Regions from separate parts of the Mesorhizobium sp. M0478 genome, predicted to be linked through region 1. Evidence: riboswitches for the same ligand, from Rfam matches in the RefSeq annotation. Region 1 holds a riboswitch; the other holds the start of a gene.
The links. A riboswitch is a leader RNA that binds a small molecule or an ion and turns the genes downstream of it on or off. The one in region 1 is predicted to bind thiamine pyrophosphate.

Region 1 (15,591 bases):
TTTTCGTGCTGCTGGCGATTGGCGGCGCGATCGCCCAAACGACGCCTGAGCCTGTCATACTGGCATATACACCGCCGATGCACTTCGTCGTTGTACGCAACAGCACGCCAGGATGCGAGCCGACATGCCCGGAATGGATTTCGGCGGAAGGTCACATCGTGGCCGGCACGCCAGCTTTGCTGAAGGCTTTGCTGAAAAAACTCGGCCCCCGCAAATTGCCTTTGGCGTTGAATTCCCCGGGCGGCGAGACCGATGCGGCGATGGCGCTTGGCCATATGATCCGCGCCAGCGGGCTCGACACGATGGTTGGCAAGACGGAGTTCTCCGAATGCGCGCCAGACACGAAAGCCTGCGGGCCGGGCGACCTCCGCTTCGGCGTCGCCAACCCCGTCGGCGCAGTCTGTTCGTCAGCTTGTACGATGGTTCTTGCGGGCGGCGTACGGCGCCTGGCAGACAGCCGCGCCTTTGTCGGCATTCACCGGATCATGCTGCCGACCGCCAAGAAAATCCACGGCAAGAAGACCATCGTCCTCGTTCCGATACCCAAATGGTATGAACGCAAGGTCGACAGCTATTTCACCGAGATGAAAGCAGGTTCGTGGATCGTATCGGCCATGCAAAAAATACCCGACGACAGCATACGATACCTCGTGACATACGAACTTTTGGACCTGAATCTGATAACCGAAACCGGTCACGGCGACACGCGCACCTCCATCGATATCTGCAAGACCACGCCGCCGGCGGGCAACTGCCGAACGGTCAGGCAATAGGAATAGCGGGCCACGTAGGTCGTCGAAGCGCCTGTTTCTCAACAGCAACCCTTCACTTTACGCGGCACCCTTCAACAGGTCTTCCGGCCGCCCCTCGACGAGCGCAGCAATATAGCTTTCCAGGCTGGTCGTGCCGCGCTCCGGGTTTTCCGGCTCCGCCGGCTTGTCCAGCGTGGCCCCGGTCATGCGGGTGTAGGACTCGGCCGCCGCTTTGGAGAAGCCGAGTTTTTCGTAGGTTTCTGTCCAGCGCTCGCGCGGCACCGTGACCACGCGCACGTTTTTGCGCAACGCCGCACTGAAGGCTGCGGCGACATCGGCGGCTGAGTAGCGCCGAGGGCCCTCGATATAGTGCGTGCCGGTCTTGTCCGTCGGCTCCAGCAGACGTCTCGCCGCGGCCTCGCCGAGATCCTGCGGCGCCACCATCGGCAGCTCGAAATCCGCCGGGAAGAAGGAGGTGATGACGCCGTCGCGCCGCGCCGTCTCCAGGGCCTGATCCCAGTTGCTCATGTAATAGGCGGCGCGGTTGATGCTTGCCGGAATGGCCTGGGCCTTCAGCTTCTGCTCGAGGCCGTAAAGGACGGTGAGATCGCCGACACCCTCGCCGGCCTGCGCGCCGTAGGTCGATTCCGCCACCAGCTTTTCAAGGCCGGAGCCCTCCAGCGCCGCCGCAATGGCGCCAACCGTCTTGCGCTCCTCGGCGTCGGTGTCGGTCGATGGATCGGCCGGCGGGTTGAGCAGAAACGCCCGCTTGCCGCGCCGCAAGACTTCACGCAGCGCCTCGACATCGAGCACATCGGCAACCGCGGCCTCCGCGCCCTGTTCAACCAACCATGCGGCCTTCGCCTCGTCGCGCGTCACCACCGTGACATCCTCGCCCTGCCGCAACAGCGCCATTGCCGCCGCCGAGCCGACATGGCCGGTACCTCCAAGAATGACATGCATGGTCTCGTCCTTCCCTTGCTGATTCATGCCGGATTAATGGCTGGGGCGGCGAAGGGTTCAAAAATCGGGGGACGATGCTGACAGGAGGTGACGCTGACTTTCCTCGCAATGCACGGCGCAGGGGTCGTTCGCATCTTGCAAAATTATGGAACGAGGTCGTGTCCAGCGAGTTATATTAGCGCAACCTTGAATAGGAGGCAGCTATGAGAAAGCTCCTGCTTGCTTCGGCTATCGCTATCACTGCGGCGGCGGCGATGATCGCTCCGGCGAATGCCGGCGGGCGCGTCGTGATCGGCATCGGCAACGGCTACTATGACGATGACTACAATGACAGCTATGGCGACTATTACGATCGCTACGCTCCTCGCCCTTACTACCAGTATAATGCCTACGATAACGGCTTCAGGTACCACAGGTATCACAGGCACCATCGCCATTGCCGCATAGAGTTGGTCAAGCATTGGCGCCATCATCACAGGATCGTCGAGGAAATTCGCGTTTGCGAACGGTGATCCGATAGGGTGAAACCGGTTCGGCCGGCATCTGCCGGCCGGCCGCTTCACTACGCGGCTGCCGGCCTTATCGCGGCTTCCGCATCATCATCCCGTAATCAACGGCCAAAAGGTCGAGCCCGACCTTCAACAGCTTCACCACCACATCTCGTCCCTCGCCGGTGCGTTCGGCGAGCGCCTTCACCGACTGGCCTTCGAGGCAGATTTTGCGAACCACCTCCGCCACTTCCCAGTGGGCCATGGCGGCGATGGCATGGGTGTGGGCGCGGCCGGCGTTGAGCACGCGGTCGGGGATGCCGCCATTGATGCGGCCGCCGTCAATGCGCTCTTCCCACGGCATCGGCCTCAGCCCGTCACGCGAGGCGCGCTCGAAATCGTCGCGAAACCGCTGGCCGGCCTCACGCTGCTGGCGGGTCAGTGAGGTGATGCCGACCAGCGGATCGACATTGCGCACCCGCACGATGCCGCCGGTCGCGGTGTAGCCGTCATTGGAGACCTCGTAGACGCGCCGCGCCTCTTCGGTGCCGACGCTCAACCGCTTGCGGCCGAAGCGATCGTCCTTCAGCGCGAAATCATGGCCGATCTCGCGGCGGATGCGCACCTGCTCGGCTTCGCCTGTGGGGAGTTTTGGTGGCTGCCGTTTCTGCGCGGTTTTTTTGCTCATCGGAGGATCCTTGTGGGATTGGGTTGTTGAGCCGGAAGGTTGGCGTTCCTTCGCGCCCCCCTCTGCCCTGCCGGGCATCTCCCCCACGAGGGGGAGATTGGCAGTTTCGGCGGCTGCGCCTCTGCAACGTTGGCAATTGGCGAAATCGGCGGCGATATCCGATCGCCCCCCTCGTGAGGGTTGAGGAGTGGTCCGCGAAGCGGACGGAAAGCCAATTGCTTGGCTTTCCGAGCGACGAACGTCCGGCAGGACAGAGGGGGCGCTGTCCCGCCGGCTTTCGATCATTGGTGGGGTCGTCCGGAGGCGAGGAACGGAGCCCAGCCGCTCACACCACCTCCGCCACAGGTCGGTGGAAACGCGTCTGATGATATTCGCAGTAGCTTTTCAGCGCCCTTGTGCGCAGGCCGCAGCACAGCATCTCGAGCCCCGGCCGACTGCCGGGAGCATCGTTGTCGGGGTCTTCCTCCAGCGTCAGGTCGAGCGGCGCGCGGCAGCGGTCGAACAGGCAGTCGATGAAGCGCATGGCGGCGACATGCGGCTGACGCCCGAGCGAGGCAGGGCGCGGCGCCGGCACATTGAAGCGGTAGATTTCGCCGTCCACCACCAGCCGTCCTTCGCCCGGGATCGAGGGCGCCGGACGGGCTGGCAACAGTGGCCTGGCCGATGGCTGACGGGTCGGTTTGGCGGCCGGTTTGACCGGCGCGGCCTGCTTCGAAACTCCTACTTCCCTTACGAGCTTGCTTGGCTGCGCCGGCGGATTCCTCTTGGCGGTATTCTCGTTTGCCGCAGTCTTCCCCGTCGCATTCTTCCTCGGTCGGCCGCCGGACCTGCCGCCTCTGGGGTTGGCGAGGCCGATGGTCTTCAACGCGCTGTTGCGGTGGACGATGCCGATGATGGCATTGCGCGAGACCGGACTGCCGCGCAGCGCCGTGAAGCGGACGGCGATCCCTGTGGCCGACAGGCCATCCCTCAGCCAGACGGCGATCTCCTGCAATTCGGTGTCGGTATAGGCAGTCATGTCGGTATCCATTGATTGCGCGCGCAAAGACCGAGCGCCGGCCCCGAGGGCCACGGGAGAAATCAGAGCGGATGGTCGGTGCGGTCAGCCGATACTGACGGCCGGCAGCGAGCCGGCGAGATGCCGCAAGGCGGCTTCGGCGGCAGCTTTGGTGAGGGCGGAAACTGCCCTGCCCGTCAGCCGGTCGAACAGGATGACGGTGCCGTCTTCCGTGCGGATGCAGGAAAGGCCCTGCCCGCCGGAAACAGCCCTTGGCGCACCGGCGGCGCCATGGGCTGAAGAGGTGGCCGGAGCCGGGAGAGGAGCGGCTCCGGCCGTTCCGGTCGATCGGGGGGACGACGGTTCGACCGGATCCGGGGCAAGAGCCCCGGTTTGCGTCCGGACCGGGGAGGAGGACAGCCCGGACGATGGGAGAAAGCTTACGATGTCTGCGGAAACGCTTGCGGTTTGTTCGATCATGCGCTAAGCGTACGATATGTACGAAACGTACGCAAGCGAAATCGTACATATTGGACGATAAATTTCAGGCGATTTGTACGATGCAGGAACCGAGGCACAGATTGCAGCAGGCGCGGGCGGAGGCGGGTTATGCCTCGCCGAGCGACGCGGCGCGGGCATTGCGCGACATCAACAAGAACACGCTGATCAGTCACGAGAATGGTAACCGGCCGCTGTCGCGCAAGGCGGCGGAGAAATACGGCCGCCTGTTCGGCGTCGATCCCGGCTGGCTCTTGTTCAACGGTGACGGCGGCAGCCTTGCGGGGGGCCATTTCGGCTTTGACGAGTCGGGCCGGCAGATCCCGATGCCGTCGCTGGCCACCGTCGATGTGCCCATCGTCTCATGGATCAGCGCCGGCGAACTCGGCAGCCAGGACATGGTGGTCAATCTCAGCGACTATCCGACCATCCCCACCACCGATCTGGAGCAGGGCCAATGGATTGCTCTGCGCGTCGACGGCCCGTCGATGAACAAGATCTCGCCACCGGATTCGATCATCTTCGTCAACCTCAGGGACAAGCGGCTGGTGACCAATGGCTGCTACGTCATTTCGGACGAATCCGGCCAGGCCACCTACAAGCGTTACCGCCCCAACGAGAACCCGCCCTTCCAGCCGGCCTCCTACATGGACATCCCGCCGCCGGCGCTGGAAGGCGCCATCACCATCATCGGCCGGGTGAAGCGCTCGATGATCGATATGTGAGGGAGAAGGCGGTGAGGCGCAATCTCCCCCCTCGAAGGGGAGATGGCCGGCAGGCCAGAGGGGGTCGCCGCGCGTAAGGCGCTGACGTCCTCTGTCCGCGATAGGAAGTCGCGTCAGGACGTACCGACCCCCTCTGTCGCCTTCGGCGACATCTCCCCCTCGAGGGGGGAGATTACGCGCCCAAAAACTCGTTCGTAAAATACCCCCCGAAATCCGGCTTCTCCTTCAGAACCTTGCCATCGCCATCGAGCAATATGCCGGCCCTGAAGAGGTAGGTTCCGATCGCCTCGATCTTGGCCCTGGCGATGGTGCCGATGACGCCGTCCTGGCTGCGCAAGAAGTGTCCGTCGACCAGCATTTTCAGCGAAGCGTGGATCAGCGCCGGGTCGGTCAGCGCATCCCTGTTGGAAGCGATCAGCAGATCGCCGGCTTCCTGCGGGTGATCGCAGGCAAATTGGTAGCCGCGCCGCGTTGCCTCGACGAAGGCCGATGCGGCCTTCGGGTTTGCCTGGAGATATGCATTGCTGGAGGCGATCAAGGTGGTGTGCTCGTCGGGCACGCCGTAGTCGGCGTAGCGGAAGCCGCGCTGCCTGACGCCTTTCAACTCGGCAGCGACGCCTTCCCAGGTCGAGACCTCCAGCGTGAAGTCGACCGAGCCGTTGGCCAGCGCCTCATAGGCCGAGGTGCCTAATGTCACCGTCTCGAAAACGCCCTTGCCGCCATCGTGGCGGATGATGGTCGAGATCAGCGTGTTTTCCCAGGCGCTGCCGAAGCCGCCATAGGTCAGACCGTCGAGATTCCTGGGACTCTTGATCTCGCCGCGATCCGCGTTGAAGACCAACCGGCCGGTCTCCTGCTGGACCACGGCGTAGACCGCCTTGAGATCGGCGCCGGCAGCCCGCTGGGTGAACAGGCCGACGCCGGCAATGCCGAAATCGGCGATGCGGTTGGCGACCAGCGTGCCGGCGCCAGTATCGCCATAGGGCAGGATCTCAACATCGAGCCCGGCCTCGTGGTAGAACCCTTTGTCGCGGGCAACGAACAGGCCGACATGGTTGGTGTTGACCGTCCAGTCGAGCGCGACGGTGATTTTTTGCGTAGCCGCATGAGCGCGAGAGGCAAGCGGCAGTCCGGCAGCCAGCGTCAGCAGCAAAGCCTGCCGGCGTGTGAATTCGGTCATGAAAAACTCCTTTGAGCGGTCTGCGGGAACGAGGGCCGGTCAGTCCCGGGATTGAGCAGCGTGTCGAGGATGTCGGCTTCGAGCGCGGCGGCCTGGCGCGCGGCATCGCTGCCGGTGGTGCGCGGGCGCGGCAGCGGCACGGCAATCTCGCCGATGATGCGGGCCGGCCGCGCCGACATCAGATAGATGCGATCGGAGAGGTAGACGGCTTCGCGCACGTCATGGGTGATCAGCAGCGCCGTCCAGCGTTGGCGCTGCCACATGCCTTCCAGCCAGCGCTGCATACCCGCGCGGGTCAGTGCATCCAGCGCGCCAAAGGGCTCGTCGAGCAGCAGCATGTCGCGCTGCTGCACCACGGTGCGCAAAAGGGCGGCGCGCTGGCGCATGCCGCCGGAAAGTTCCGCCGGCCAGGCGCGCTCGAAGCCGGCAAGGCCGAACTCGGCAAACAAAGGCGCGACGCGTTCGCGCGCCGCCTTGCGGCCAAGACCCTGCACTTCCAGCCCCAGCGTCACATTGTCGATGACGCGCCGCCACGGCATCAGCGAGTCGCGCTGCGGCATGAAGGCGAAGGGGTTGCCCTGCATTGGCGCGCCGTCGAAGCGCATGTCGACCTCACCTTTCAGTGCGCCGGTCAGCAACTGGAACAGCGTCGACTTGCCGGCGCCGGAAGGGCCGAGGATGGAAACGAACTCGCCGGCCGCGACATGAAGCGAAATTCCGGCGAGCACCTCAAGCGCGCCGAAGTTCTTCCTGATGTCCCGGAGTTCGAGCCGCGTCATTGACGGTTCTCTTCTGCAGCTTCAACCTTGCCGTCGCGGCTTTCGCTCCCTGCATTCTCCCAAGGCATGGCGAAGCGCTGGACGAGCACCGCAATGGCGAACAAGACAAGCGTGAGCGCGGCGCTGACGGCGACCGCGGCGAGCACCAGATCGGGCCGAAAGTTGTTCTTGGCATTCAGCATGTAGATGCCCAGCCCCTTCGCCGCCCCCGCATATTCGGCGAAGATCGCGCCGACCACGGCGTAGGTGATGGAGATGCGCAGCCCGGCGAAGAAATAGGGCAGCGCCGAAGGCAGGCGCGCCAGCCAGAAGATACGCCAGCGCCCTGCCCCCATGGCGGCGAGCATCTGCGAAATCTCCTTGCTGGTCGCAGCAAAACCTTCGACCAGCGCGACCATCATCGGGAAGAAGGTGACGAGCGCCACAAGCAGGATTTTTGGCATCAGCCCGAAGCCGAACCACAGCACGATGAGCGGCGCGATCGCGACCAGCGGCAAGGTCTGGCTGACGATCAGCAGCGGAAACAGCGTGCGGCGCAGCGGGGCCAGGAAATCGACCAGCGCCGAAAGCACGAAGGCAGCGACCAACGAGCAGGCGAAGCCGGCTGATGTGGCGCGGATGGTAGGCAGCGTGTTGTCGGCCAGGGCGGCGCGATGCTCCCAGGCCTGCTGCAGCACGCGCGACGGCGCCGGCAGCACGGTGGGGGCGACACCGCCGTAGCGGGCGTAGAGCTCCCAGGCCGCGAGGAGCAGGGCGAAGGCGAAGGCGGCGGGGATGGTCTTGGCGATGCCGGCGGCTAATCTCCCCCCTCGAGGGGGAGATGTCGCCGAAGGCGACAGAGGGGGTCGTCTAGCATAGAGCGCCCACGCCTTGCCGATGCGAAAAGGACGTCGGCGCTCCACGCGCTGGGACCCCCTCTGGCCTGCCAGCCATCTCCCGCTCGAGGGGGGAGATTCGTGGGCATCGCGGTCTTCGCCAATCGCCAATGGCTCCCCTCCTCTTTGTGCTGAGGGGTCAGAGGCATCTCCTCCACGCAATGGGTCAGATAAACCAGCCACGGCAATATCCTCAAGGAACGACGCTTGAGCCGCGGCTCAGACGGCGCTCGGGCTGTTCGCCGAGATCGTGATGTCGAGGGTGACGTGGCCGGCGCCGGGGCCGAAGCGGCAGAAGGCCTCGTTGAGCGTGGCAAACACCGCACCGGCATCGCCACGCAATTTGGTGCAGAAGTTCTTTGAGCGCTCAAAGACGCCGGACTGTTTCAGGAAATCGATGCAGCCGTAGATCTCGTCCATATGGTCGCCCGTGCCCATAACGTAGAGCGAGAACTGCGCCGCCACCTGCTGGCCGGTCGACGGCGTGGCCTGGACAGCGCGGATCGCGGCGATCTTGCGCTCGTCCAGCGGAATGGCGGGGCCGCCGGTCTCGTCGGAGCGGCAGATCGGATCGTCGGGCTCACCCGGACAGCCGCGCGAGACCGCCGCCGAAAGCACGCAGTGCTTGCCGCTTTTGGCCGCCGCCACGAACAGGTCGCGCATTGCGGGAAACAGCACCTCGGGCGGCCCGACCGTAAGGGTCGAGATGTCATCGGTTTCGATCCGCAGCCGATCGCGCCAGGGATCGAGCGCGCCGAGGATGACGCCGACGAAATCGTCGGTCATGGGATAAAGGGAAATCTGTGCGCCTGAAAACATCGCCCGCCTCGCTCCGCTGGTATTATCCAGATCAGCTTTAGGGTCCGAAGGCTTGCCGCCCTCATCTCAGCCCCGACCATACGGAGCACCCCTGTGGATGAGCGGGTTAAAGCACCGTTCGCGGCATTGGGGAAGCCGTTTGTTGAGGCACTGCGGGAAAGTGTTTTGGGCCAGACGTGCCGGGCGCCCGGGCGTTAACAGACGACTCGTTGCGTTATAAGGTTTCCACGAACTTCTTATAACTGCGTTGAAATTCAAGCTGATAAACGTAATTATAAGAAAACGGCAGAGACTCCGCGCAGCCCTTACGGTTTCTGGATTTCCTTATCCGCGACCCCATCCGGACTGTGCTCCTGCATCGCTCGGGCTTGCCTGTGCTGGTCCCCTCGCCCCAGCGCTACGCCATCCACAAGCTGATCGTCGCCTCGCGACGCGGGCCGAGCGCTGGCGCCAAGCGGGAGAAGGATCTCCATCAAGCGCGCCTGCTGACCCAAGCGCTCGAAGCCACGCGTCGCCAGGACGACCTTGCCTTCGCCTTCATGGAAGCGTGGGACAAGGGCGAAAACTGGCGCGAGACGATCCGGGGCGGCTTGAACCTGTTCGACGCCGCCACGAGGGAAAACAGTCACACCATCCTGGGGAAATCCCTCCGCGAAATTGGTGCGACTCCTGAAGGATTCACGATGCGGGATTAGCTGAAGCGACCGCTGCTATATTCATTTCCATCGTCCCAACCGTACGAAATTGGCTTGACGCTTATTCGTACATAAAGTACGATATCTCTTTTCGCAGAGAGGAATGTCCTTGAGCACAGCGAACCATGTTGCCTTCGCCGATCTCTCTCGGCCTTTGCTGTCCCCCCCGTCGTTGCCGCCGCCTTTGTTGCCGCCGCCTTTATTGCCGCCCCCTTTGTTGCCCTTGTCATTCGATCAGTGCGAACGCCTCGCCGGGGCCTGGCGAATGGCCAGCCAAGACATCGCCGACGACATCCGCTTCATCCGCCAATATCTGAAAGTCGTTGCCGAGAAGGACGAGAGGCTGTCGACCGGCACCCTTGTTCACAGCCGCGCCTATGTCGAGGCCTGCGCCGGCTGGCTGCCACAGACCGTGACGCGCTATCTGCGCCACCTGCGCCAGATCACCGAATGCGAACTGGCCATGACAGCTGCCGGCATTCGCTTTGCGCTGTCGAGTTATGCCTGGGAGGCATGAGGGCGCCTGTCGCCAAACACAAGGAATTGCGCTGCCCGTCGCAGGCGCAATTCGTCAGGTTGAGAGGCTCGGGCGCGCCTGAACGGCGGGCGCCAAGGATGGCCCCGGCCAGCGAATTCCGGCCTTGCTTTATTTCGACTGGCCTTATTTCTGGCCTTATTTCGATTTGGCTTTGCCGGACTTTGCGGCGGCAGGCTTCGCCGCCTTTGGCTTGGCGGCTGCCTTGGCGGGCTTGGCGTCAGCTTTCTTCGCCGCCTTTTTGGGCTTGGCGACCGCGCCATCGACTTCAGCCGTGGCCTGCTCCCAGTGTTCCTGATGCGCGCCTTCAGGCCGGCCGGCCTTTTCCCAGATCTCGTGCGCGCGCTGGCGAATGCGGTCCTGTTTGTCGTCCGTCACTTAAGCCTCCGTGGTTGGGTCCGGTCGGTTGGTCCAGATTCCACGAAAACATTAGCCGAAAATTCGGCCGGCGTCTTGAGTGACGAGACATCTCAGCGCGGGTCGGAAATCACCGCAACGCCGAGTAGCGCCGCTTTCTTGACGATCAGCCCCGCGAGGTCGGCATCCGAACGATCGGTGCCGGTGCGCTCCCGCAGGAGCGCGATCGCTTCCTTCATCGATAGCAGCGCCGTGTTGCGCTCGGCCAGCAACTTGTCGCAACACGCCGCAACATTGGCGGAGTTCGGGGTCTCGACATGCGGCAACATGGCAATTCTCCTTTCATCATGTTCGTCATTCGGCCCTGCCGCCCTTTTGGGAAGAACGACAGGGCCGTATCACCGATGAATGGTTAGGTTGTCGAGCGTTACTCGACCACCTCGACAATCCTGCGCGTGCTGGGGTCGACCAACACGGTATGGTTGTCGACGACGGCGTATCTGTACTGAACGTCGGGAACCTCCTGCAGCTCGACAGTGTCAGGCAAGGCAGTGCCGACATTCAATTCGACGCCGAGCAGATTGACCGAGGCAAGCGGATGTTTCTTTACGTACTGGTGCACGACCGTGCGCTGTTCCGGGGTGATGATCACCTGCTGCTGTGCCGGCTGCGTGACGATGACCTCGTCGGCGGCGGCAATGCCGATACCAGCGATCATGGCGAGCCCGGCGACGGCGGGAATAAGGATGGTTTTCATCTTCGTCTCCTGTCGTTGTTGGCGAGCTCCGCCGTGTTCCCGCATGAGGCGAAAACAGCGCAGATCGAGGTGGCGGGCTCCTGGAGGCAAACGCAGCCGGTACGGTCTTGTTCCGCAAGCGGAGACTAAATTGATCGGCTTCCCGGTCATGCCAGCAGAACCCGCACCCGCAAGATTCGCATTGAAGCACAATCCCTCAGGAGACCTTCGACATGGATGATGCACGGCTCCAATTCCGGTGGCGATTGCGGCCGGCGCCGGCATTGATCCGGTGACCGCGTCGCCCGGCCAAGACCGGAACCGACCGCCTTCGTGCCACGCCGTGAAGTTTCAAGCAAAGGTCATTGATCCGGCGGCTGCGCAGGCACCTCGCCAGGCTTGATCACCGGCGTCTTGCCCTGATCCGGCGGCGGCTGCGTCATACCCTGGTCACCACTGGGCGGCGGCTGCAGCACGCCGCCGCAGGGACCGAGCGTGCTGGTCGATTCGCCGCCGCCATTGGCGACCGGCGGCTTCTGACCATCGTCCTGAGGCTGCGCCTGGCAAGGCGCGGCAGGGCCGTTCCGGTCGCCATTGTCCTGCGCAGCCGCCGGGTCGGCCAGCGCCAAGAGCAGCACGCATGGGATGAGGGGGAAAGTCTTCATGGTCCAGCTCCTCTGGATTCATCTCCTTGGCAAAGCAGACTAGTCCTTGGCAAAGCAGACTGGCGGCAATTGGTTCCACGGAGATGGAGTGGTTGCCGGAACCTGACAGCCGGAAGTGAGTTCCACCTTCTCGACGCAAAGCCGCCCGGAGGAGGCAATCATGGAAGAACGAAACAGAAAACCCAATGACGAGGTCGAGGCGCCACCGAGCAAAAACGATGCCCGCGACAGGATCGCCAATGACGAGGTGGAAGCGCCGACGCCGCGCCGGCAGGATTGGGATGCGCTACGTGGCGCAACGGTCCTGCCCGACGGAGCAGATGAGGAAAGCCTGCCGGACACCACCGGTGTCGAGAAGGAAGGCGAATTGCCCGAGGAGGATGACGACAACCCCTACCAGGACAGTGACGATGCCTTGCCCGACGACGCCGAGGAAGCCGCCATTGGTCACGATCTGGCGAGGCGCGGCGGCCCGTTCGACGACGTGTAAGGCAGCGACCGCGGACTTCCGAGAGGTTTCCCGGGACGTCCACGCCGTCACCAGTTGGACCAAGGATGAGCTGAAGGCGATGCCGGAGCATCGCGATATTTCGAAGGATCCGGCTGGCCGGATCCTTCGTTTAAGGCGCCTTGGCGGTTTGGCTTAGCCCTTGTGGTCAAGGGCTGGACGGCGACAATCTCGGCACCTTCGACAGCCGAGAAGCAGCCGAGAAGCACGAACGCGAAGCCCAATATTTCAAGCGCCGTCGAGGCCGCTCGCCTGAAATCTTCAAAGTGCGCAAGAAATCCCCGCCGCGGGCGGTGCAGACACGCTCCGGCATCGCGGCGCTGCGAACCGGGCCATCGACCGCCGGCACTTGAGTGCCGACGGGCTCTGACCTTCAATTCGACCCGGGATCGCCGAGCGCCTCGGTGACGAAGGACGCCGCGATCAGGTCGTCGGCGTCGAGGCGTAGGGAGCCTTCGACACCTCCCATGATGGCTGCGACCTTCTGGAAGGTCTGCATCTCGTGTTCAGTAACGCTGGCGTCTCGCATCCTGGCTTTCAGATCGGCGATGCGTCGGCCCAGTGAGGCCGACGTTCCGATTTCTCTTTTCGACATGGTGGCCTGCTCCTCCCCCAACCCATGCTGTGGACGTACTCAAGTCTGCCTATATATAAGGCAGCGCGAATACAGTCGCCGCAACGCGCGATATCTGGGAAGGTTCCGGCGCCAAATAGTCACGAAATAATACGTGGTGGGACTCGGGTATGTTAAACGCCGACGCGGCGATAGACACCGCAGCCAGCGGCTGCGGCCATCGGCCTGGCCAACCCGTGTCGCGGGTCGCGAACGCGGGTCGGACTTTGATCGCCGCGCGCGAACAGTCAGCGAGAGGCCGGAACCACGCCGGACACCGAGCGCGCCGTTTCGGGCGAAAACACCACGAAAGCAAAAACCAGAACGGCAGCGGCGATAATGAGCGAGCCGCCGGCGACGATCGGTTCAAGCGCCGGGTTTCCCTGCAGCATCACATACAGCGCCGGCAGCATGATCACCAGGCCGAGAGTGTAGAGCCCGTAGTGGATCATGGCGATGCGACGCGCCGCCTTTTGCGGATTGAGCGCGTAGTAGCCGCCGAAGATGGCGCTCGTCACCCAACCGAGCAGATTGATATGCGCGTGCGCGGGAAAAGCGGCGTGGTCGCCCGAGATCGCCATCTGCAGGCCGGCCGCAATCCCCAACATCAGGAACAAGATGGCAGTTTTGAAAAAGAGTTCCGAAACCCTCGGCATGTCATTTCTCCCCCTATGCGGTCTGCGACCGCTTGCGTCCTGGAGAATACACCCACGCGCAGAAATTTTCCACGCCCCGCTTATGGGCCATGCCTGCACAGCTTTTTGCACGCTGTTCGACTTTCTGGCTGCCACAACCCGGCGCCGCCCCGCTACGGCGTCAGCAAGATGTCGGCGCCCGCTCGCTCGTCGAACACCACCGCGCAGCCGCGCCCCAGCGCCACTGCCGACAGCGCGTTGGCCACCGTCTCGTCCGGCGATACGAAATCACCGGTCAGCACTCGCAACTCCTCCACCGCCCTGGCCATTGACACGCAGTGCCCGGCAACGCGATCGCTCGTGCAGGCGTCAACGACGCTGACGAGGTCGATCATCTCGAACTGGCCCATACCGGCCTCCACAAAAACAGCGTCCCGTCGCGGATATGAACGCTGAGGCGAGAGACAATGTTCCGCAGGTCCGATGCCCAGGCGGAGCACTCGACAGCCCGACCTGGAACGGGCCGGCCGGCGACAACCACTTCGCTTGACAATAGGCCCTGTTTGTTCTCTATTTGTTCGGCAAAAACGCCTCTCACAACAGACGCGGCTAATGCTGCAACGCCGCAAAGGGAACGGTCGGGATGGAGCCCACCATCCTGCATGCGGATCTCGACGCCTTCTACGCCTCGGTCGAGCAGCTGCTCGACCCGGCGCTCAGGGGCAAGCCGATCGCCGTCGGCGGCGGCGTCGTGCTTGCCGCCTCCTACGAAGCCAGGGTTTTCGGCGTGCGCGGCGGCATGCCCGGACGACGCGCGCGCGAGCTTTGCCCCGGACTGATCTTCGTCGGCGGCCATTTCGCCGACTATCAGCGGCTGGGCGACGCCGCCATCAAGGTGCTCGACGATTTCACGCCGCTGGTCGAGCGGATTTCCATCGATGAAGCCTTTGCCGATGTCGCCGGCTGCACGCATCTGTTCGGGCCGCCGGCCGAGATCGCCGCCACGGTGCGTCGGCGCGTCCGGGCAGAGCTCGGCCTGCCGATCTCGATCGGCGTGGCGCGCACCAAGCATCTGGCCAAGATCGCCTCGCAGGTGGCCAAGCCCGACGGCCTGGTGGTGGTCGATCCGGACACCGAACTTGCCTTCCTGCATGATCTGCCGGTCGGGCTGATGTGGGGCGTCGGCCCGGCGACCAGAGCGCGGCTGGCCGAGATCGGCATCGAGACCATCGGCCAGTTGGCAAAGACGCATAGCGGGGCGCTGCGAAGGTTGCTCGGGCCCGCCGCCGGCGAAAAGCTGGCGTCGCTGGCATGGAACCAGGCTGGGCCAGTCCGCGCTGCATTGCCGCTCTGTTTGAGCAGGCCGACCAACCAGGCCAGACCCGCCACAGTTTCGGACATTTTTCGCACCGCAACCCGGCCACGCCATGCACGCCCAAGAACAACGCTTTGTCGATGAAGGTGGACTTGCAGTTAGCGCATCGGCGCCAAGAAAACCCGGGGCGGGACGACGGCGCCGCGAAGGTTGACAGTGCCGATCCGTCTGGCATTATCGCGTAAGCTTGGAGGATTCACTATGAAGAAAACCTATTCGAAGCCTGTTCTGGTCAAAAAAGGCAAGCTTTCGCAGGTTACGGCGCTCGCCAATGGAGCGGGTTCCGGCCCGATCGAGTGAAGTCGTTGAGTCGGACTGTCGCCTGATCTGGCGGCCTCGCCTGACACTGGAGATGCGGCATGAAGAAGACCTATTCGAAGCCGGTGCTGGTCAAGAAGGGCAAGCTCTCGCAGGTTACAGCCGACAATGGTAACGGCTCCGGGCCGGTCGCCGTCTAGCAGCCGATTATCCGACGCCTCGTGCCGTCTGGCCGGGAACGGGGCTTTGGGTGCCCGACGTGGAGAGTGGAAAATGAGGAAGACCTATTCCAAGCCAGTGCTGGTAAAAAAGGGCAAGCTCTCGCAGATCACCGCGAACGGCGCTTCTGCTCCTATTCCGGGCTAAACTCGTTCCCCGGTAGATCGAGATCCTCCTGGCAGAGTCGGGCGGCTTGATCGTTTCCGGAGCATGATCTCCCGCAGGCGGCGG
Region 2 (15,591 bases), on a different contig from region 1:
ATAGGCGGGATCGGCGATGTTGTTTTCCAAACGCGAGATCGAGGCCATTACCGCCTCGATCTTCTTGGGCAGCGATTCCAGGGCGAATTTCTGCTTGAACGACAGTTTCTTCGACGGCCCTTTTGGCGCTGCCGGCTCGCTCTTGCCCGGCGCCGGCGCATCGCTGGCTTCGGCCTTGGCGCGCGCCTTGCGGTCGTCGAGCCGGGTGCCGCCGCGCTGCGCCAGCATGTCGGAATAGCCACCGGCATATTCGATCCAGCGGCCGCCTCCGTCCGGGGCGATGATGCTGGTGACGGTGCGGTCGAGGAAGTCGCGGTCGTGGCTGACCAGGATGACCGTGCCGGCAAAGCCGGCGACAAGTTCCTGCAACAGTTCCAGCGTCTCCATGTCGAGATCGTTGGTCGGCTCGTCGAGCACCAGAAGGTTGGCCGGCCGCGCCAGAACACGCGCCAGGAGCAGCCGCGCCCGTTCGCCGCCGGACAGCTCGCGCACCGGGGTGCGCGCCTGTTCCGGCTTGAACAGGAAATCCTTCATGTAGGACACGACATGGCGCTGCTCGCCATTGATGACGAGGTTTTCGCCGCGCCCGTCCGTGAGATACTGCGCCAGGGTCTCGGCCGGATCGACCGCCTCGCGCTTCTGGTCGAGCGTGGCGATTTCCAGATTGGTGCCGAGCCGCACCGAGCCGGCATCGGGCTTCATCTCGCCGGTAAGCATCTTCAACAGCGTCGTCTTGCCGGCGCCGTTCGGCCCGACAAGGCCGACGCGATCGCCGCGCTGAATGCGGGTCGAGAAGCCCTTGACCACGGTCAGGTCGCCAAAACTCTTCTCGATGTTCTTGGCCTCGATCACCAGCTTGCCGGATTCGGCGGCGTCGCTGGCCACCATGGTCGCCGAGCCCTCGGCGCCGCGATGGCCGCGAAAACGCTGGCGCATGGTCTGCAGTTCGCCCAGGCGGCGCATGTTGCGTTTGCGGCGAGCCGTCACGCCATAGCGCAGCCAATGCTCCTCGCGCACGATCTGGCGGCCGAGCTTGTGCTGTTCGCGCTCTTCCTCTTCCAGCACAAGGTCGCGCCATTCCTCGAAATGGCCAAAGCCCTTGTCGAGGCGGCGGGTCTGGCCACGGTCGAGCCAGACGGTGGCGCGCGAGACGCGTTCGAGGAAGCGTCGGTCGTGCGAGATGACGATCAGCGCCGAAGACGTCCGGACGAGCTCCTCTTCCAGCCATTCGATGACCGACAAATCGAGATGGTTGGTCGGCTCGTCAAGCAGCAGAATATCGGGTTCGGGCGCCATGACGCGGGCAAGTGCTGCGCGGCGCGCCTCGCCACCGGAGAGATCGTTGGGGTTCTCCGTGCCGGCGAGGCCGAGATGCTCCATCAGATATGTGGCGCGGTAGGGATCGTCGGCAGGCCCAAGCCCGGCCTCGACATAGGCACGCACATTGGCAAAGCCGTCCATGTCGGGCATTTGCGGGAGATAGCGCACCGTTGCCGAAGGCTGGCGGAAGACCTCGCCGTCTTGCGGCTCGATCAGACCGGCGGCAATCTTCAGGAGCGTCGACTTGCCGGAGCCGTTGCGGCCGACGAGCGCGATCTTGTCACCGGCGGACGCCGTCAGTTCGGCGCCATCGAGCAGCGGCGTGCCGCCAAAGGTCAGTCTTATGCCGTCGAGGTTGAGAAGGGGCGGGGCCATGTCAGCTTTCAGGCAAGGGGTAGGGGTGGGCGAGCAGCAGCGCGCGGCCATGGCCGAGCTCAATTTCGAGGCCGCCCCCGGTCTTGTTGGACTTGACCTCGTTCGAGATGGTCAGCGACGAGCCGAACACGACCTCGACATGGTCGAGCGGCCACTTCGCGCCGGACACGGTGAGGCCCGAAAGATCGGAAAAGCCGAGCACCGAAAACAGCGTTCCGTCGGCATAGTCGAAGCCGGCCTTGCCGGGCAGCAAAGGGGCGCCTTCCTGCGCTCCGCTGGTCAACAGCACTTTTGTGCCTGTCTCTGCCAGTTGAAGGCTGAGCGCCAGATGCAGGAAGGCGTGGTCGGCGCGCTTGCCGCCGAAAGCGCCGGCCAGCACCAGGCTGGTGGCGCCGCGTTCCAATGCCGCCGCGATCGCCAGCTCGCCATCGGTCTTGTCCTTTTCGGGAGGAAACACCTCCCGCGGCACGGCGGCGAGATCGGCAGGCAGGTCCGCCGGCACGGAATCGAAATCGCCGACCCACAGCTCCGGCATCAGGCCGATCAGGCGGGCATGACCGATGCCGGCGTCGGCGGCGATGACGCGCGTGCCCGCGACCTGGCGGTCGAGCCGCGGCGTGCGGACGAGATCGCCGCCAAGCAGGATGGTGAATGTGCTCATATCCGCTGGCCCTTACCAGCCCCGCCGACGAAACGGAAGGCCGAGCGGCACCGTCACTCTTTGTTGGAGCATGATCTTTTTCCGGAAACGGATTCCACTTTCCGGGATCATGCTCGGGCAAACTTCCGCTTGCGTGGCACCTTGGCCGAGCCTATGTGTCGAAACGCTCTAACGGGGTGCCGGACGCGATCTTCGCGGGCCGGCTGAGAGGCAGTCTCGCCAACCCGCTGAACCTGATCCGGTTTGTACCGGCGGAGGGATTAGACGCTTCGGACAGCCCGACGCCTCAATTCCTTTCAACACGAATGAAGGAGGCGCCGATGCGCATGTTTTTGTCCCGTCTTGTCCCAGCGCTGGGGCTTGCTGTTTCGCTACTGGCAAGCCCTGCGTCAGCGCAGGAAAAACTCACGATCTATACCTATGAGAGTTTCACTGCCGACTGGGGTCCGGGACCCCAGGTGAAGAAGGAATTCGAAGCCGAGTGCGGCTGCAGCGTCGACTTCGTCTCGGCGGCCGACGGCGTCGCGCTGCTCAACCGCGTCAAGCTCGAAGGTGCCTCGACCAAGGCAGATATCGTGCTTGGCCTCGACACCAACCTCACCGCGGAAGCCAAGGCTTCCGGCCTGTTTGTCCGACATGGCGCGGTGGCTGAAAACAACGTGCCGGGCGGCTGGAGCGACGACACTTTTGTGCCCTATGATTATGGTTATTTCGCCGTCGTCTACGACACCGAAAAGCTGAAGAGCCCGCCGAAGAGCCTGAAGGAACTGGTCGAGGGCGATGCCGCCGACAAGATCGTCATCCAGGATCCGAGGACGTCGACGCCGGGCCTCGGCCTGCTGCTGTGGGTCAAGTCGGTCTATGGCGACAAGGCGCCGGAAGCCTGGGCGAAACTCAGGGGCAAAGTGCTGACGGTGACGCCGGGCTGGAGCGAGGCCTACGGCCTGTTCACCAAGGGCGAGGCGCCGATGGTGCTTTCCTATACGACGTCGCCGGCCTACCACATGGTGGCCGAGAACACCGGGCGCTACCAGGCCGCCTCGTTCGAGGAGGGCGAGTATCTGCAGGTCGAGGTCGCGGGCATCACCACCACGGGCGCGAAGAACCCGCTGGCGGCGAAGTTCCTGGCCTTCATGACCGGGCCGAAATTCCAGGATGTCATTCCGGAGACCAACTGGATGTTCCCGGCCGGGAAAACCGACAAGCCGCTCAATCCGGCTTTTGATAGGCTGGTCAAGCCGGCGAAGACCTTGCTGTTCAGCCCGGAAGAGGTCGCGGCAAATCGCAAGGCCTGGGTGGATGAATGGCTGGCGGTGATGAGCAAGTAGATTTGGCTGTATAGTCAAAAGATGAGTGCTCTACGGCGCCCCCCTCTGTCCTGCCGGACATCTCCCCCACGAGGGGGGAGATTGGCCTTTACGTTGACTTTCGCCAATCTCCGAAGCTGCAGGAATGAGCGGAGCGCTAAAACCGCCAATCTCCCCCCTCGTGGGGGAGATGTCCGGCAGGACAGAGGGGGGCGCGAAGGAACGCGACGCCCGGTAAAGAGTGCAACGCTCTGACCCCCGCATCACGGCCGGCATTGTCGCGCTTGCGGCAATCGCGCTGCTGATCGGTGGCGCCTTCGCCGGCCTTATCCGCGAAGGCGCGCACGACCTTTCCGGCGCCGCGTCCGCCTTTGACCTCTATCTCCTGCGCGTTGTCCGCTTCACGCTCTGGCAGGCTGCGCTCTCGACTCTGCTTTCCGCCGTACCGGCGCTCTTCGTCGCCCGGTCGCTGTCGCGGCATCCGCGCTTCTTCGGACGCGGCTTCATCCTGCAGCTGTTCACTGTGCCCCTTGCCTTGCCGGCAATTGTCGGAGCGCTGGGCATACTGGCGCTCTATGGCCGCGCCGGTTATTTCGCCGCGATCGGTGGCCAGAGCTGGCCCGACATCTATGGGCTGTCGGGCATCCTCGTCGCCCACGTCTTCTTCAACCTGCCGCTGGCCACCCGGCTCTTCCTCGAAGCGCTGGGAACGGTGCCGGCCGATCAATGGCGGCTGGCGAGCCAGCTCGGCATGGGGGCGAGGCCAGCCTTCCGGCTGATCGAGTGGCCGGTGCTGCGCGCCGCGCTGCCGGGCGTCGCCGGGCTTGTCTTCATGCTTTGCATCACCTCCTTCACCATCGTGCTGATCCTCGGCGGCGGGCCGGCGGCGACGACGTTGGAAGTCGCCATCTATCAGGCGCTGCGTTTCGACTTCGATCCGGCGCGAGCGGTGACGCTGACGGTGCTGCAGATCGCGCTGACTTTTGCCGTCATGCTGGCGCTGACGCGGCTCGGCGCCAATGTGACCGGCGACGCCAATTTGCCTGTCGCGCCGCGCCGCTATCACTTGGCCGGCAAAGCAGAAACAGCGTTCAACGCCGTCCTGATCGTGCTCGCCTTGCTGTTCGTCGCCGGACCAATGGCGGCCACCGTCGCGTCCGGCCTCGACGCCGATCTCGGCCGGTTGGCGGGCGAGAGTGCCGTGCGTCAGGCGACGCTGACCAGCGCCGGTCTCGCCTTCTCGGCGGCGCTACTTTCGGTGGCGCTGTCGCTGTCGCTGATCATGGCGCGTCGGGCATTGTCGCTGCGCCGCCGGTCCAGTGCCCGTTCATTGCTCGAACATGCCACCGACACCGGCGCCGGCTTCGTCCTCGTCGTGCCGCCCATTGTCATCGGCGCCGGCTGGTTTCTCCTGCTGCGCACGGTCAGCGATGTCTTTGCCATCGCGCCGGTCATGGTCGTCACCGTCAATGCGGTGATGGCGATGCCCTTTGCCATCCGCGCGATGCGCCCGGCCTATGATGCGGCGAGCGAGCGCCACGAAAAGCTGTGCGCGCAGCTCGGCATTGCGGGCTGGAACCGGCTGCTTCTGGTCGACTGGCCATCGCTCCGGCGGCCGCTGGCCACCGGCTTTGCCTTCGCCATGGCGCTGTCGCTCGGCGATCTCGGCGTCATCGCGCTGTTCGGCAGCGATTCGGTGCAGACCTTGCCCTATCTCCTGCTGGCGCGCATGGGCAGCTATCGCACGGCCGATGCTGCCGGGCTGGCTTTGCTGCTCGGGGCGGTCTGCCTTGCATTGGTGGTCGCGGCAGACTGGCTGGGACGGGGAGAGAGATCGTGACGTCCGCTGTGGAGAAAGGCACGACTGTCCGGCTGGACGAGGTCTCGTTCAGCTATGGCGAAACGTCATTCCTGTTCGATGTCGAATTCGATACATCTAAGATCACCGCCATCATGGGGGCAAGTGGTTCGGGCAAATCGACCTTGCTCGATCTGGTGGCTGGTTTCGAGACGCCGGAGTCCGGTCGTGTGCTGATCGGCGCCGCCGATGTCGGCGCCAAGCCGCCTTCGGCGCGGCCGGTGTCGATGGTGTTCCAGGAAAACAATCTGTTTGCTCATCTCTCGGTGGAGAAGAATGTCGGGCTCGGCCGCTCGCCATCGCTCAACCTGACCGACGCCGATCGCGCCGCGATCGCCGAGGCGCTTGACCGCGTCGGCCTGGCCGGCAAGGAAATGCGCCTGCCGCGCGAACTCTCCGGCGGCGAAAGGCAGCGCGTGGCGCTCGCCCGCGTTCTGGTGCGCGACCGGCCAGTGCTGCTGCTCGACGAGCCGTTCGCTTCGCTCGGGCCAGCACTGCGCGACGACATGCTCGACCTGGTGGCCGGCGTTCATGCCGAGCGGGCGATGACGGTGCTGTTCGTCACGCATCAGCCGGAAGACGCTCGCCGTATCGGCGAGCAGATGGTTTTTCTGGACAATGGCAGGGTTGCCGCGACGGGACCTGCCGCCGATTTTTTCGACGGCACTGGCCCTGAAGCGTTTCGGCGCTATATCGGCGCAAGTTCGGGCTGATCACGCGATATTGCCCGGAAGCGGACATAATTTACGACCAAACCGGCTACAGGTGATGTGGCGCTTGCTTGCCATGGTCCAGTCGATGTGGCTAGGTCCGCTTAGTACTGGTCCGGCACGAGCCGTGATTTGCCCCCTACAGCGCCGCATCCGGCCGGATGCGTAAACGCTGTAGGTTTTTTGATGTGTGCAGGATTGCCAACGAAAACCGATTTTTCGCTGGCGCGGACCCCGGTCCAAATCATGCGCCGAGAGCTGAAGGAACGCCGTGCTGCCGACCGGCACTGACACTTTGAAACGCAGACCGCTGGTGCGCTTCCTCGCGCTGGCCGGCCTTGCCGTGGCGCTGGCCAGCTGCCAGATGTTCACGCCTCCCGAAGTGCAGGAATCCGGCTTCCAGCCTTCCGACAAGCCGATCACGGTCGACAATGTCGCCGCCAACAGCAAGCTTGCCGAACTGGCGAAGGCGCAACATCCGCGCATCCTTGCCACCTATGGCGGCGAATATTCCGATCCCAAGCTCGAGCGCATGGTGGCCAAGGTTGTCGGCAGCCTGACCGTGGTGTCGGCCAATCCGACCCAGACCTATCGCATCACCATCCTCAATTCGCCCAACGTCAACGCTTTCGCGCTGCCGGGTGGCTATCTCTACGTCACCCGCGGCCTGCTGGCACTGGCCAATGATTCGGCTGAACTCGCCGCCGTCATCGCGCATGAGATGGGCCACGTCACCGCCAATCACGGCTTGCAGCGCCAGCAGCTCGAGGCCGAGGAAGGCCTGGCGACCAAGGTGGTCTCCGATGTGCTGGGCGACAGCCCGACCGCCAAGCAGGCATTGATCCGCGGCAAGCTGAGGCTGGCGCAGTTCTCGCGCAACCAGGAGCTGGAGGCAGACGCCATCGGCATCAAGTCGATCGGCGAGGCCGGTTACGATCCCTATGCCGCCGGGCGTTTCCTGCAGTCGATGTCGGCCTATACCGATTTCCGCTCGATCAGCGGCGCCACCGACGCCAGCCTCGACTTCCTGGCCACGCACCCCAACACGCCGCAGCGAATTGATCTGGCGCAGCGCCACGCCCGTCAGTTCGGCGCGCCGGGCATCGGCACCCGCGACCGCGATTCCTTCCTGGCCGGGATAGACGGCCTGCTCTATGGCGACACGCCGGAAGAGGGCTATGTGCGCGGCCAGACCTTCCTGCATCCGGGCCTCGGCGTATCGTTCACGGTGCCCGACGGCTTCATCATCGACAATTCGGCGGCGGCAGTGACGGCGACCGGTCCCGGCGACATGGCGATCCGCTTCGACGGTGTGTCGATCGACAAGGATCGTGCGCTGACCGACTACATCAGAAGCGGCTGGGTGGCCGGTCTCGACGAGACCAGTGTGCGCCAGGAGACGATCGACGGCAACCAGGCGGCGACCGCGCACGCCGGCGCCGATGGCTGGCAGTTCGACATTGCGGTGATCCGCGCCGGCGGTCAGGTCTACCGGCTTTTGACAGCGGCCCCCTCTGCCAGCACGACACTCGATCCGGTGGCACGCTCGGTCAGCGGTTCGTTCCGCGTGCTCAGCCCCGCCGAGAAAGCGGCACTGAAGCCGCTGCATATCCGCGTCGTCACGGTACAGGCCGGGCAGACGATGGGCACACTTTCGGCGCAGATGGTCGGCGTCGACCGCAAGCTCGATCTGTTCCGCGTGCTCAACGCGATGTCGCCGGGCGCCTCGGTTTCGGCCGGCGACAAGGTCAAGATCGTCACGGACAGATAGCGCCGGTCTTCGTCAGAAACCCCAGCCTTCGCATGCTTTTTTCTGAGATAACTCAGGGGCGGTACCCCTGTTCCTGGCAATCTCAGGCCGCCATGAACTCCGGATTCTGCTTCACCAGCGCGAGCTTGAGCTTTTCCATGGCGCGGGCCTCGATCTGGCGGACACGCTCCTTGGAAATGCCGAGCGTCTCGCCGAGCGCCTCAAGCGTCGCACCTTCGTCGGTCAGCCGGCGCTCCTCGATGATCCTGAGTTCGCGGGCATTGAGCGCGCGGAGCGCCGTCTTAAGCCACATCAGGCGCCGTTCAACGTCGATAGTGTCGCCGGCGACCTCGTCAGGCAATGGATCGTCCGAAATCAGGAAGTCCATCCGCTCGGTGGTGCCGGCTTCGTCGGCGAGCGGTGCGTTGAGCGAAGAGTCAGGTGCTGAAAGCCTGGAATCCATCTTCTCGACATCGGCCTCGGAGACGCCGAGGGCTACCGAGACTTCGCGGTAGAGCGTGGCGTTAGAGATCGGCTCGGCGCCATTGGCAAGACGGGCGCGCAGGCGCCGCAGGTTGAAGAACAGCGCCTTTTGCGCCGAAGAGGTGCCGCCGCGAACGATCGACCAGTTGCGCAGGATATAGTCCTGCATCGAAGCGCGGATCCACCATGTCGCATAGGTCGAGAAGCGCACCTCGCGCTCCGGCTCGAAACGCGCGGCTGCTTCCAGCAGCCCGACATGGCCCTCCTGGACCAGATCGCCGAGCGGCAGGCCGTAATGTCGGAATTTCGAAGCCATGGAGATGACCAGCCGCATATGGGCGACGGTAATCTGATGCAGCGCCTGCTGATCCTGGTCTTCCTTCCAGCGCAAGGCGAGAACATGTTCCTCATCGCGCTCGAGGTAAGGGGCTTTCATTGCCGTGCGGACCATGGTCCGTCCTGCCGTGTCTTCGATCATGCCGCGCTCCTGCTCCCGGACATTTTCGGACGGCCTGGCGGCCGTTATCTCTGTTTGACGCAATTCCGAAGGAAACCGCTTTCCCACTTTCCTGGAATTGCTTCGGGCCTAGCGCAGCCAAGGGTTCTTGAAATGGAAACGCGGCGCCCTACAACAAGCCATGAACGTGCCACACCGGGGATTGGTTCCGCCGCCGATGGCGGTTGTTTTGTGCGGTCCGACAGGGCGCATCGGCACCGCAGATCGGGACTATTGGCACCGATCCGAGCTGCTTTGAGAATCTGATTTCTGGATCGCCGTTTTTTTGAAATCTGGTTCCTTATTTTGCTGCGCTGTATCTGTCAGTTTCCGGCTCTCACAAGCGCCGGACACCGGCCAAGACGGGATCACATAGAAATGAAATGGCTCAATTCGCTCATCGTCGCCGGAACGCTTCAGGTTCTGGCTGTTACATCAGGCCATGCCGGCGCCAATCTTGACCAGATCAAGCAGGCCGGCACCCTCAAAGTCGGCACCGAAGGCACCTATGCGCCCTTCACCTATCATGATGCTTCCGGCGCGCTGGTCGGCTTCGACGTCGAGATCGCCAAGGCGATCGGCGACAAGCTCGGCGTCAAGGTCGAGTTCCTCGAAGGCAAATGGGACGGGCTGATCGCCGGCCTCGACGCCAACCGCTACGACGCCGTGATCAACGAGGTTGGCATCACCGACGCGCGCAAGGCCAAGTACGATTTCTCCGATCCTTACATCGCCTCCAAGGCCGTGCTGATCGTGCGCGGCGACAATACCGACATCAAGACCTTCGCCGACCTCAAGGGCAAGAAGTCGGCACAGTCGTTGACATCGAATTTCGGCAAGCTCGCCGAGACCAACGGCGCCGAACTTGTCGGCACCGACGGCTTCGACCAGTCGATCCAGCTGCTGCTCACCGGCCGCGCCGACGCCACCATCAATGACAGCCTGTCTTTCCTCGACTTCAAGAAGCACAAGCCGGACGCCAATGTGAAGATCGCCGCGCAGGAAGAGAACGCCGACTATTCCGGCGTCATCGTGCGCAAGGGTGATCCGGAGCTGGTCGCGGCGATCAACAAGGCGCTGGCCGACATCAAGGCCGACGGCACCTACAAGAAGATCGCCGATACCTATTTCGGCCAGGATGTCTCGCAGTAAAGACCATCTCCCGGCGGTTTGCCGGCAATGACAAATAGCGGCGGGCCGTCTTTGACGGCTCGCCGTTATTCGCATGATATGAGAAGCACACAATCGCACTGCCGTCACCGCGGCGGTCTGTGAGGGAGGAGCCGTTCGTGCCGCACTGGCTACACCTGATGCTGGACTCGTTGCCGACACTGCTGTGGGCGGCGTTGATCTTCACCGTACCGCTGACATTGCTATCGTTCGCACTCGGCCTGTTCGTCGGCCTGGTTGTCGCCCTGGTGCGGCTGTTCGGCCCCAAGCCTCTGGTTGCCGTGGTCCGCTTCTATGTCTGGATCTTTCGCGGCACGCCGCTTCTGGTGCAGCTGTTCCTGATCTTTTACGGCCTGCCTTCGGTCGGCATATTGCTGGATGCTTTTCCGGCGGCGCTGATTGGCTTCACCCTCAACATAGGCGCCTACAGTTCGGAAATTATCCGCGCCGTGATCGGCTCGGTGCCGAAGGGCCAGTGGGAAGCGGCCTATTCGATCGGCATGACCTGGAGCCAGGCGATGCGGCGCACCATCCTGCCGCAAGCCGGCCGCGTCGCCGTGCCGCCGCTGTCCAACACCTTCATCTCGCTGGTCAAGGATACGTCGCTGGCCGCCGCCATCACCGTGCCGGAGATGTTCCAGGCGGCGCAGCGCATCGTCGCCACCACCTATGAACCGCTGATCCTCTATGTCGAGGCGGCGATCCTTTATCTGGCGATGAGCTCGGTGCTTTCGGCCTTGCAGACGCGGCTGGAGGAGCGGCTCAACCGCTATGGCGGCTTCCTGGAGGCGCGCTCATGATCGGCCTCACCGATATCGAAAAGCGCTTCGGCGACAATCTGGTGCTGAAGGGCGTGACGGTCACCATTGCCGAAGGCAGCGTCACCGCGCTTGTCGGTCCCTCCGGCGGTGGCAAGAGCACTCTGCTGCGCTGCATCAACCTGTTGGAGATCCCGACCTCGGGCATGGTGCGCATCGGCGACGAGACGCTGGAATTCCGTCCCGGCATCAAGATCCCCAGCCGCGACATCCAGCGCCTGCGGCTGCAGACCGGCATGGTGTTCCAGAACTTCCAGCTGTTCCCGCATCGCACCGCGATCGAGAACGTCATGGAAGGCCTGGTGACGGTGCTGAAATGGCCGACGGCAAAGGCGCGCGAGCGGGCACTGGCGCTGCTCGAGAAGGTCGGCATGGCGCACAAGGCGGATGATTGGCCGGCAACGCTGTCGGGCGGCCAGCAGCAGCGTGTGGCGATCGCCCGCGCCCTGGCGCCGTCCCCGAAAGTGCTGCTTTGCGACGAGCCGACCTCGGCGCTCGATCCGGAACTGGCGCAGGAAGTGGTCGACGTGCTGGGAAAACTCGCCAGCGAAGGCACGACCATGGTGATGGCCACGCACGACCTTCGCCTTGCCTCCAAGATTGCGCAGGAGGTGGTGTTCCTCGACGCCGGCGTCATCGTCGAGAAGGGGCCGTCCGCCGTGGTGTTCTCCAACCCGGAGCGTGAACGGACGAAGCGTTTTATTGCGACGCTGAAGCAGGAGGCGGAGAAGGAAGCCGGCGGCTGAGCCTTCTACCTCCCCCTTGTGGGAGGTCGGACGGAAGGTCCGGGTCGGGTCTGGTGCCGTCCCCCATCCTCGCTGCTTCGCAGCGACCCTGCCTGGGCGAGCCACGGGTCTCGCCCTTCCTTGGAACCCCACAAGGGGGTAAAAACAAAAACCCGGCACAAGGCCGGGTTTTTCATGAATTCGACGGTGAAAGCGATCAGGCAGCTTCTTCCTGCTCGGCTTCCTCATTGTCGGCCTTGGCGCCGCGCTTCGGGCCCTTGTTGAGGTTGACCTCGATCAGGCGCACGGCTTCGGTTTCCGACATGCGGTTGACTGCCGCGATCTCGCGCGCCATGCGGTCGAGTGCCGCCTCATAGAGCTGACGCTCGGAATAGGACTGTTCCGGCTGGTTGTCGGCACGATAGAGGTCGCGCACGACTTCCGAGATCGAGATCAGGTCGCCCGAATTGATCTTGGCATCATATTCCTGCGCACGGCGAGACCACATGGTGCGCTTGACGCGGGCGCGGCCCTGGACGACCTTCAGCGCGCGCTCGACATAATCCTCTTCCGACAGCTTGCGCATGCCGATGGAGGTCGCCTTGGCGACCGGAACCTTCAGGCGCATCTTGTCCTTCTGGAAGTCGATGACGAACAGTTCCAGCTTGTGGCCCGCAACTTCCTGCTCGTCGATCGAGACGATCTGGCCGACGCCGTGCGCCGGATAGACGATGTACTCGCCGGTCTTGAAACCGTGGCGTGCCGAGGTGGACTTCTTCTGCGGGGTGATCGTTGCCATTACGCCCTGAACTCCTTGTTGTGGCACCGGCGGCCTGCCGGTCCGAACGCATGCGACCGGGGACACCGATCGTTAGCCGCACAACAGATGAACCCATCGGAAAAAGCCGGGACCGGCAAACCGCATACATAGCGACTGCCTGGCCCAGATCGCTCTGGTCCGATTGGGGATTTCACCTTTCAGTGATTTGGGGCGCTTGCGCCATAAATCGACGTTGTGTCACCGGCATGTTTCAACTGGTGTAGCACAAAAAGTCGGAAGAATCAAGGTTTTGCTGCAAACGCGAAGGTCGAGCGCCATCGCCGCCTGTCAAGGCAGTTAATGTATGATGCGCGTTACGCAGCGTTATGACGATCCAATAGGCCGCACTTTTTTGCTTTGCGCATCACCCTTTCCGAAATCGATTCCGATTCCAGCGTCATGTGCTCAGTCGCCTTCGCCGGGCTCGGCGGAGAAATATTTCTCGAACTTGCCGGCCTCGCCGTCGAAGCTCTTGGCATCTGCCGGAGGCTCCTTCTTGGCGGTGATGTTGGGCCATTTCTCGGCGTATTCGGTGTTGACCTGCAGCCATTTGTCGAGGCCCGGCTCGGTGTCGGGCTTGATTGCATCGGCCGGGCATTCCGGTTCGCAGACGCCGCAGTCGATGCACTCGTCGGGATGTATGACAAGCATGTTCTCGCCCTCGTAGAAGCAGTCGACCGGACAGACCTCGATGCAGTCCATGTACTTGCATTTGATGCAGTTGTCGGTCACGACATAGGTCATTGGTCGGCTCCGGGACGTCCCGTTCTTGCTAGAGCGACGTGCGTCCAATTGGACGCACAAAGTACGCTCTGACACTTTGAATCTGCGCATCGTGCCTTCCGAAAAATCGATTTCCGATTTTCGGGCCGATGCGGCGGCTTTTTTGGTGAGGTAACGCCTTTGCCTGCCGCTTGCAAGGGCAGCCATTGCAGGCGGGGCCCGCGTGTCCGGAATGAAATTCCAGACCGCCGGCATGGCGCAGACGGCCAAGGCTTCAGTCTTCCCCGAACAGCCGGTCGGTTTGCCTGCGCTCTTTCTTGGTCGGCCGGCCGCTGCCGGCGTCGCGCAGCGCCGGAATGGCATCGGCAACAGCCTCGCCTTTCGGCGCCGGCGGCGGGGACATGTCCTCGTAGAGCGTGCGCGCTTCCTCGGCCGGACCGCGCCGCACGCCGGTGCCAAGCACCTTCCAAATGAAAATACGGCGCTCGTGCGTAATGGTCAAAACGTCGCCAGGCTTGACCAGATCGGAGGCCTGCGCTGCTTTGTCGCTGTTGATGCGGACGCGTCCGGCGACAACCAGCTTGGCCGCCAGCGAGCGCGATTTTATCGCGCGCGAAAAGAACAGCCACTTGTCGATGCGCTGACGACCTTCAGCAACCATCGCAGCGAGTTATCTCTTGTTGGAGCATGATCTTGTCCGAAAACCGGTTCCACTTTTCGGGATCATGCTCAGAGCCTACTTCTTCAGCTGGTCGCGCAAGGCGGCGAGCTTGGCGAAGGGCGAGTCCGGATCGAAGCGCGCAGGGCGTTCCTCGCGTGGCTTGGCCTGGAAAGCCGGCTTGGCGCCTTGCGGTCCGCCTTTGCCTTCCGGCCTGCCGCCTTTCCAGTCAGGCCGGCCCTCGCGCGGACGCTCGCCTTGCGGCTTGCCGTCGCGGCGCTGTTCGCCCTCGGCCTGCGGCTTGGGCTTGAACTTCGAACGGTCGAAGCGTGGCTTGGCGGCACCGTCGCGCTGGTCGCGCCGGCCCTGATAGGCCGGCCGTTCGCCCGGTGCCGGCTGTCCGCCGGCAGCGTCGGCCGGCGCATCGGCGCGGCTAGCCTGGCCGTTACGCGGGCGATTGTCCCGGCCTTGACGATGGCGCGGGCGCTGCTCGAAACGACCCTGCCGCCACAGCAAGATGGGCTTTGGCGCTTCGGCCTCGGGGACAGGCTCAGCGCTTCCACCCTCCCCCTCGTGGGGAGGGTCGGCGCGCAGCGCCGGGGTGGGGGCAGCGCCGGCGTCGGCGGTTGCGCCTGCATCGGCTACGCGGTCTGCACTATCGGTTTCGTCAGCGCTGTCACCCCCACCCGCGTCGCTTCGCGCCGCGACCTCCCCCATCGAGGGGGAGGTAAAAGCGTCGGCGCTTTCGGTGACAGTGTCGTCAGCCTCTGCAACGGCCGGAGCGTGTTCTTGCGCTGCAGGCTCTGCAGTTGTTTCGTCGATGGCTGGGACCTCGGCGGTAGCTTCAACGGCCGCAGCTGGCTCCGAACCCTCGGCAGGCGCTTCCGGCTGAGCGTCTGCAACAGCCTCCGCTGCGGCTTCGGCGACGGGCTGCTCAGCCGCAGGCTCAGCGGCGGCAACCGCATCCGGCTCCGATCCAACGGCCGGCGCTTCAGCGACGGCTTCGCTTGCAGCGGCTTCCGCCGCCTTGGCCTGTTCAGCTTTTGCAGCCGCGTCCGCAGCCAGCTTGGCGGCAGCCGCTTCCCGCACCGCGTTGTCCTGTGCTTCCAGCCGCGCCTTGACCTCTGCCGGCGGCTTCGGCTCGGCGCGATAGCCGAGACCTTTCAGGATCTCTTCCATGTCGTCGGCGGTTGCGCCGAGGATGGACATCATCGGCGGCGTCACCATGAAGGACTGGCCGTCATAGGCGCCGTCCGGGCGCTGTCCCAGACCGGGCTTCCAGTTGGTCGCAGGCCGGATCAGGTCGGCCAGCCGTTCCAGAATGTCGATGCGCACGGCGCGGCGGCCGAGATTGCGGTAGCCGGCAAGCTTGTAGAAGCTCTTGTCGAAAGCAGGATCGATGACCACCGAGGTGCGGCCGGAAGCCAGTGCGTGCACCACGTCGCCAAAGCCCGGCTTGTCCTTGCCGTCGTTCTTCAGCGCCCACAACAGCGTAATCAGTCCGGCGGGCGCCGGCTTGATCAGCGCCGGCACGAAGACGTGGTAGGCGCCGAAGCGCACACCGAGCCGGCGCAAGGCGGCGCGACCCTCCTGGTCGAGCGACTTCATTTCCTCGGCGATGTCGCGGCGGTTGATGAGGCCGAAATGCTCGACGAGCTGGAAGGCGATGCCACGGCCGATGCCGGCGATCTGCTCGGCATTCTTCAAGTCGACCAGC

Region 2: linked by a shared signal. The riboswitch ahead of thiB (thiamine ABC transporter substrate binding subunit) and the one ahead of NKI64_RS15345 (YkoF family thiamine/hydroxymethylpyrimidine-binding protein) in region 1 are both predicted to bind thiamine pyrophosphate.

The regions. Positions count from the first base shown of each region.
Region 1 covers NZ_JAMYRH010000005.1:333,231-348,821, reverse strand. The annotation lists gene NKI64_RS15395 (COG3904 family protein) at 6-773, shown strand; gene NKI64_RS15390 (NmrA family NAD(P)-binding protein) at 831-1,715, opposite strand; gene NKI64_RS15385 (hypothetical protein) at 1,919-2,227, shown strand; gene NKI64_RS15380 (DUF6456 domain-containing protein) at 2,295-2,891, opposite strand; gene NKI64_RS15375 (GcrA cell cycle regulator) at 3,217-3,909, opposite strand; gene NKI64_RS15370 (hypothetical protein) at 3,988-4,188, shown strand; gene NKI64_RS15365 (LexA family transcriptional regulator) at 4,449-5,111, shown strand; gene NKI64_RS15360 (ABC transporter substrate-binding protein) at 5,284-6,291, opposite strand; gene NKI64_RS15355 (ABC transporter ATP-binding protein) at 6,288-7,070, opposite strand; gene NKI64_RS15350 (ABC transporter permease) at 7,067-7,909, opposite strand; gene NKI64_RS15345 (YkoF family thiamine/hydroxymethylpyrimidine-binding protein) at 8,165-8,764, opposite strand; TPP riboswitch at 8,755-8,867, opposite strand; partial or broken gene NKI64_RS15340 (GSU2403 family nucleotidyltransferase fold protein) at 9,070-9,459, shown strand; gene NKI64_RS15335 (hypothetical protein) at 9,725-9,976, shown strand; gene NKI64_RS15330 (DUF2934 domain-containing protein) at 10,133-10,372, opposite strand; gene NKI64_RS15325 (hypothetical protein) at 10,465-10,680, opposite strand; gene NKI64_RS15320 (DUF1236 domain-containing protein) at 10,779-11,108, opposite strand; gene NKI64_RS15315 (hypothetical protein) at 11,450-11,752, opposite strand; gene NKI64_RS15310 (hypothetical protein) at 11,913-12,242, shown strand; gene NKI64_RS15305 (hypothetical protein) at 12,383-12,613, shown strand; gene NKI64_RS15300 (hypothetical protein) at 12,634-12,855, opposite strand; gene NKI64_RS15295 (heme-copper oxidase family protein) at 13,122-13,529, opposite strand; gene NKI64_RS15290 (hypothetical protein) at 13,682-13,918, opposite strand; partial or broken gene NKI64_RS15285 (Y-family DNA polymerase) at 14,152-14,829, shown strand; gene NKI64_RS15280 (hypothetical protein) at 15,085-15,183, shown strand; gene NKI64_RS15275 (hypothetical protein) at 15,243-15,341, shown strand; gene NKI64_RS15270 (hypothetical protein) at 15,415-15,507, shown strand.
Region 2 covers NZ_JAMYRH010000001.1:496,127-511,717, reverse strand. The annotation lists gene NKI64_RS02495 (ABC-F family ATP-binding cassette domain-containing protein) at 1-1,695, opposite strand, end outside; gene NKI64_RS02490 (thiamine diphosphokinase) at 1,697-2,356, opposite strand; TPP riboswitch at 2,519-2,633, shown strand; gene thiB (thiamine ABC transporter substrate binding subunit) at 2,677-3,684, shown strand; gene thiP (thiamine/thiamine pyrophosphate ABC transporter permease) at 3,905-5,503, shown strand; gene thiQ (thiamine ABC transporter ATP-binding protein) at 5,500-6,234, shown strand; gene NKI64_RS02470 (M48 family metalloprotease) at 6,596-8,002, shown strand; gene NKI64_RS02465 (RNA polymerase factor sigma-32) at 8,085-8,942, opposite strand; gene NKI64_RS02460 (amino acid ABC transporter substrate-binding protein) at 9,339-10,112, shown strand; gene NKI64_RS02455 (amino acid ABC transporter permease) at 10,250-10,930, shown strand; gene NKI64_RS02450 (amino acid ABC transporter ATP-binding protein) at 10,927-11,694, shown strand; gene NKI64_RS02445 (CarD family transcriptional regulator) at 11,891-12,472, opposite strand; gene fdxA (ferredoxin FdxA) at 12,899-13,237, opposite strand; gene NKI64_RS02435 (RNA-binding S4 domain-containing protein) at 13,491-13,877, opposite strand; gene NKI64_RS02430 (helicase-related protein) at 13,953-15,591, opposite strand, start outside.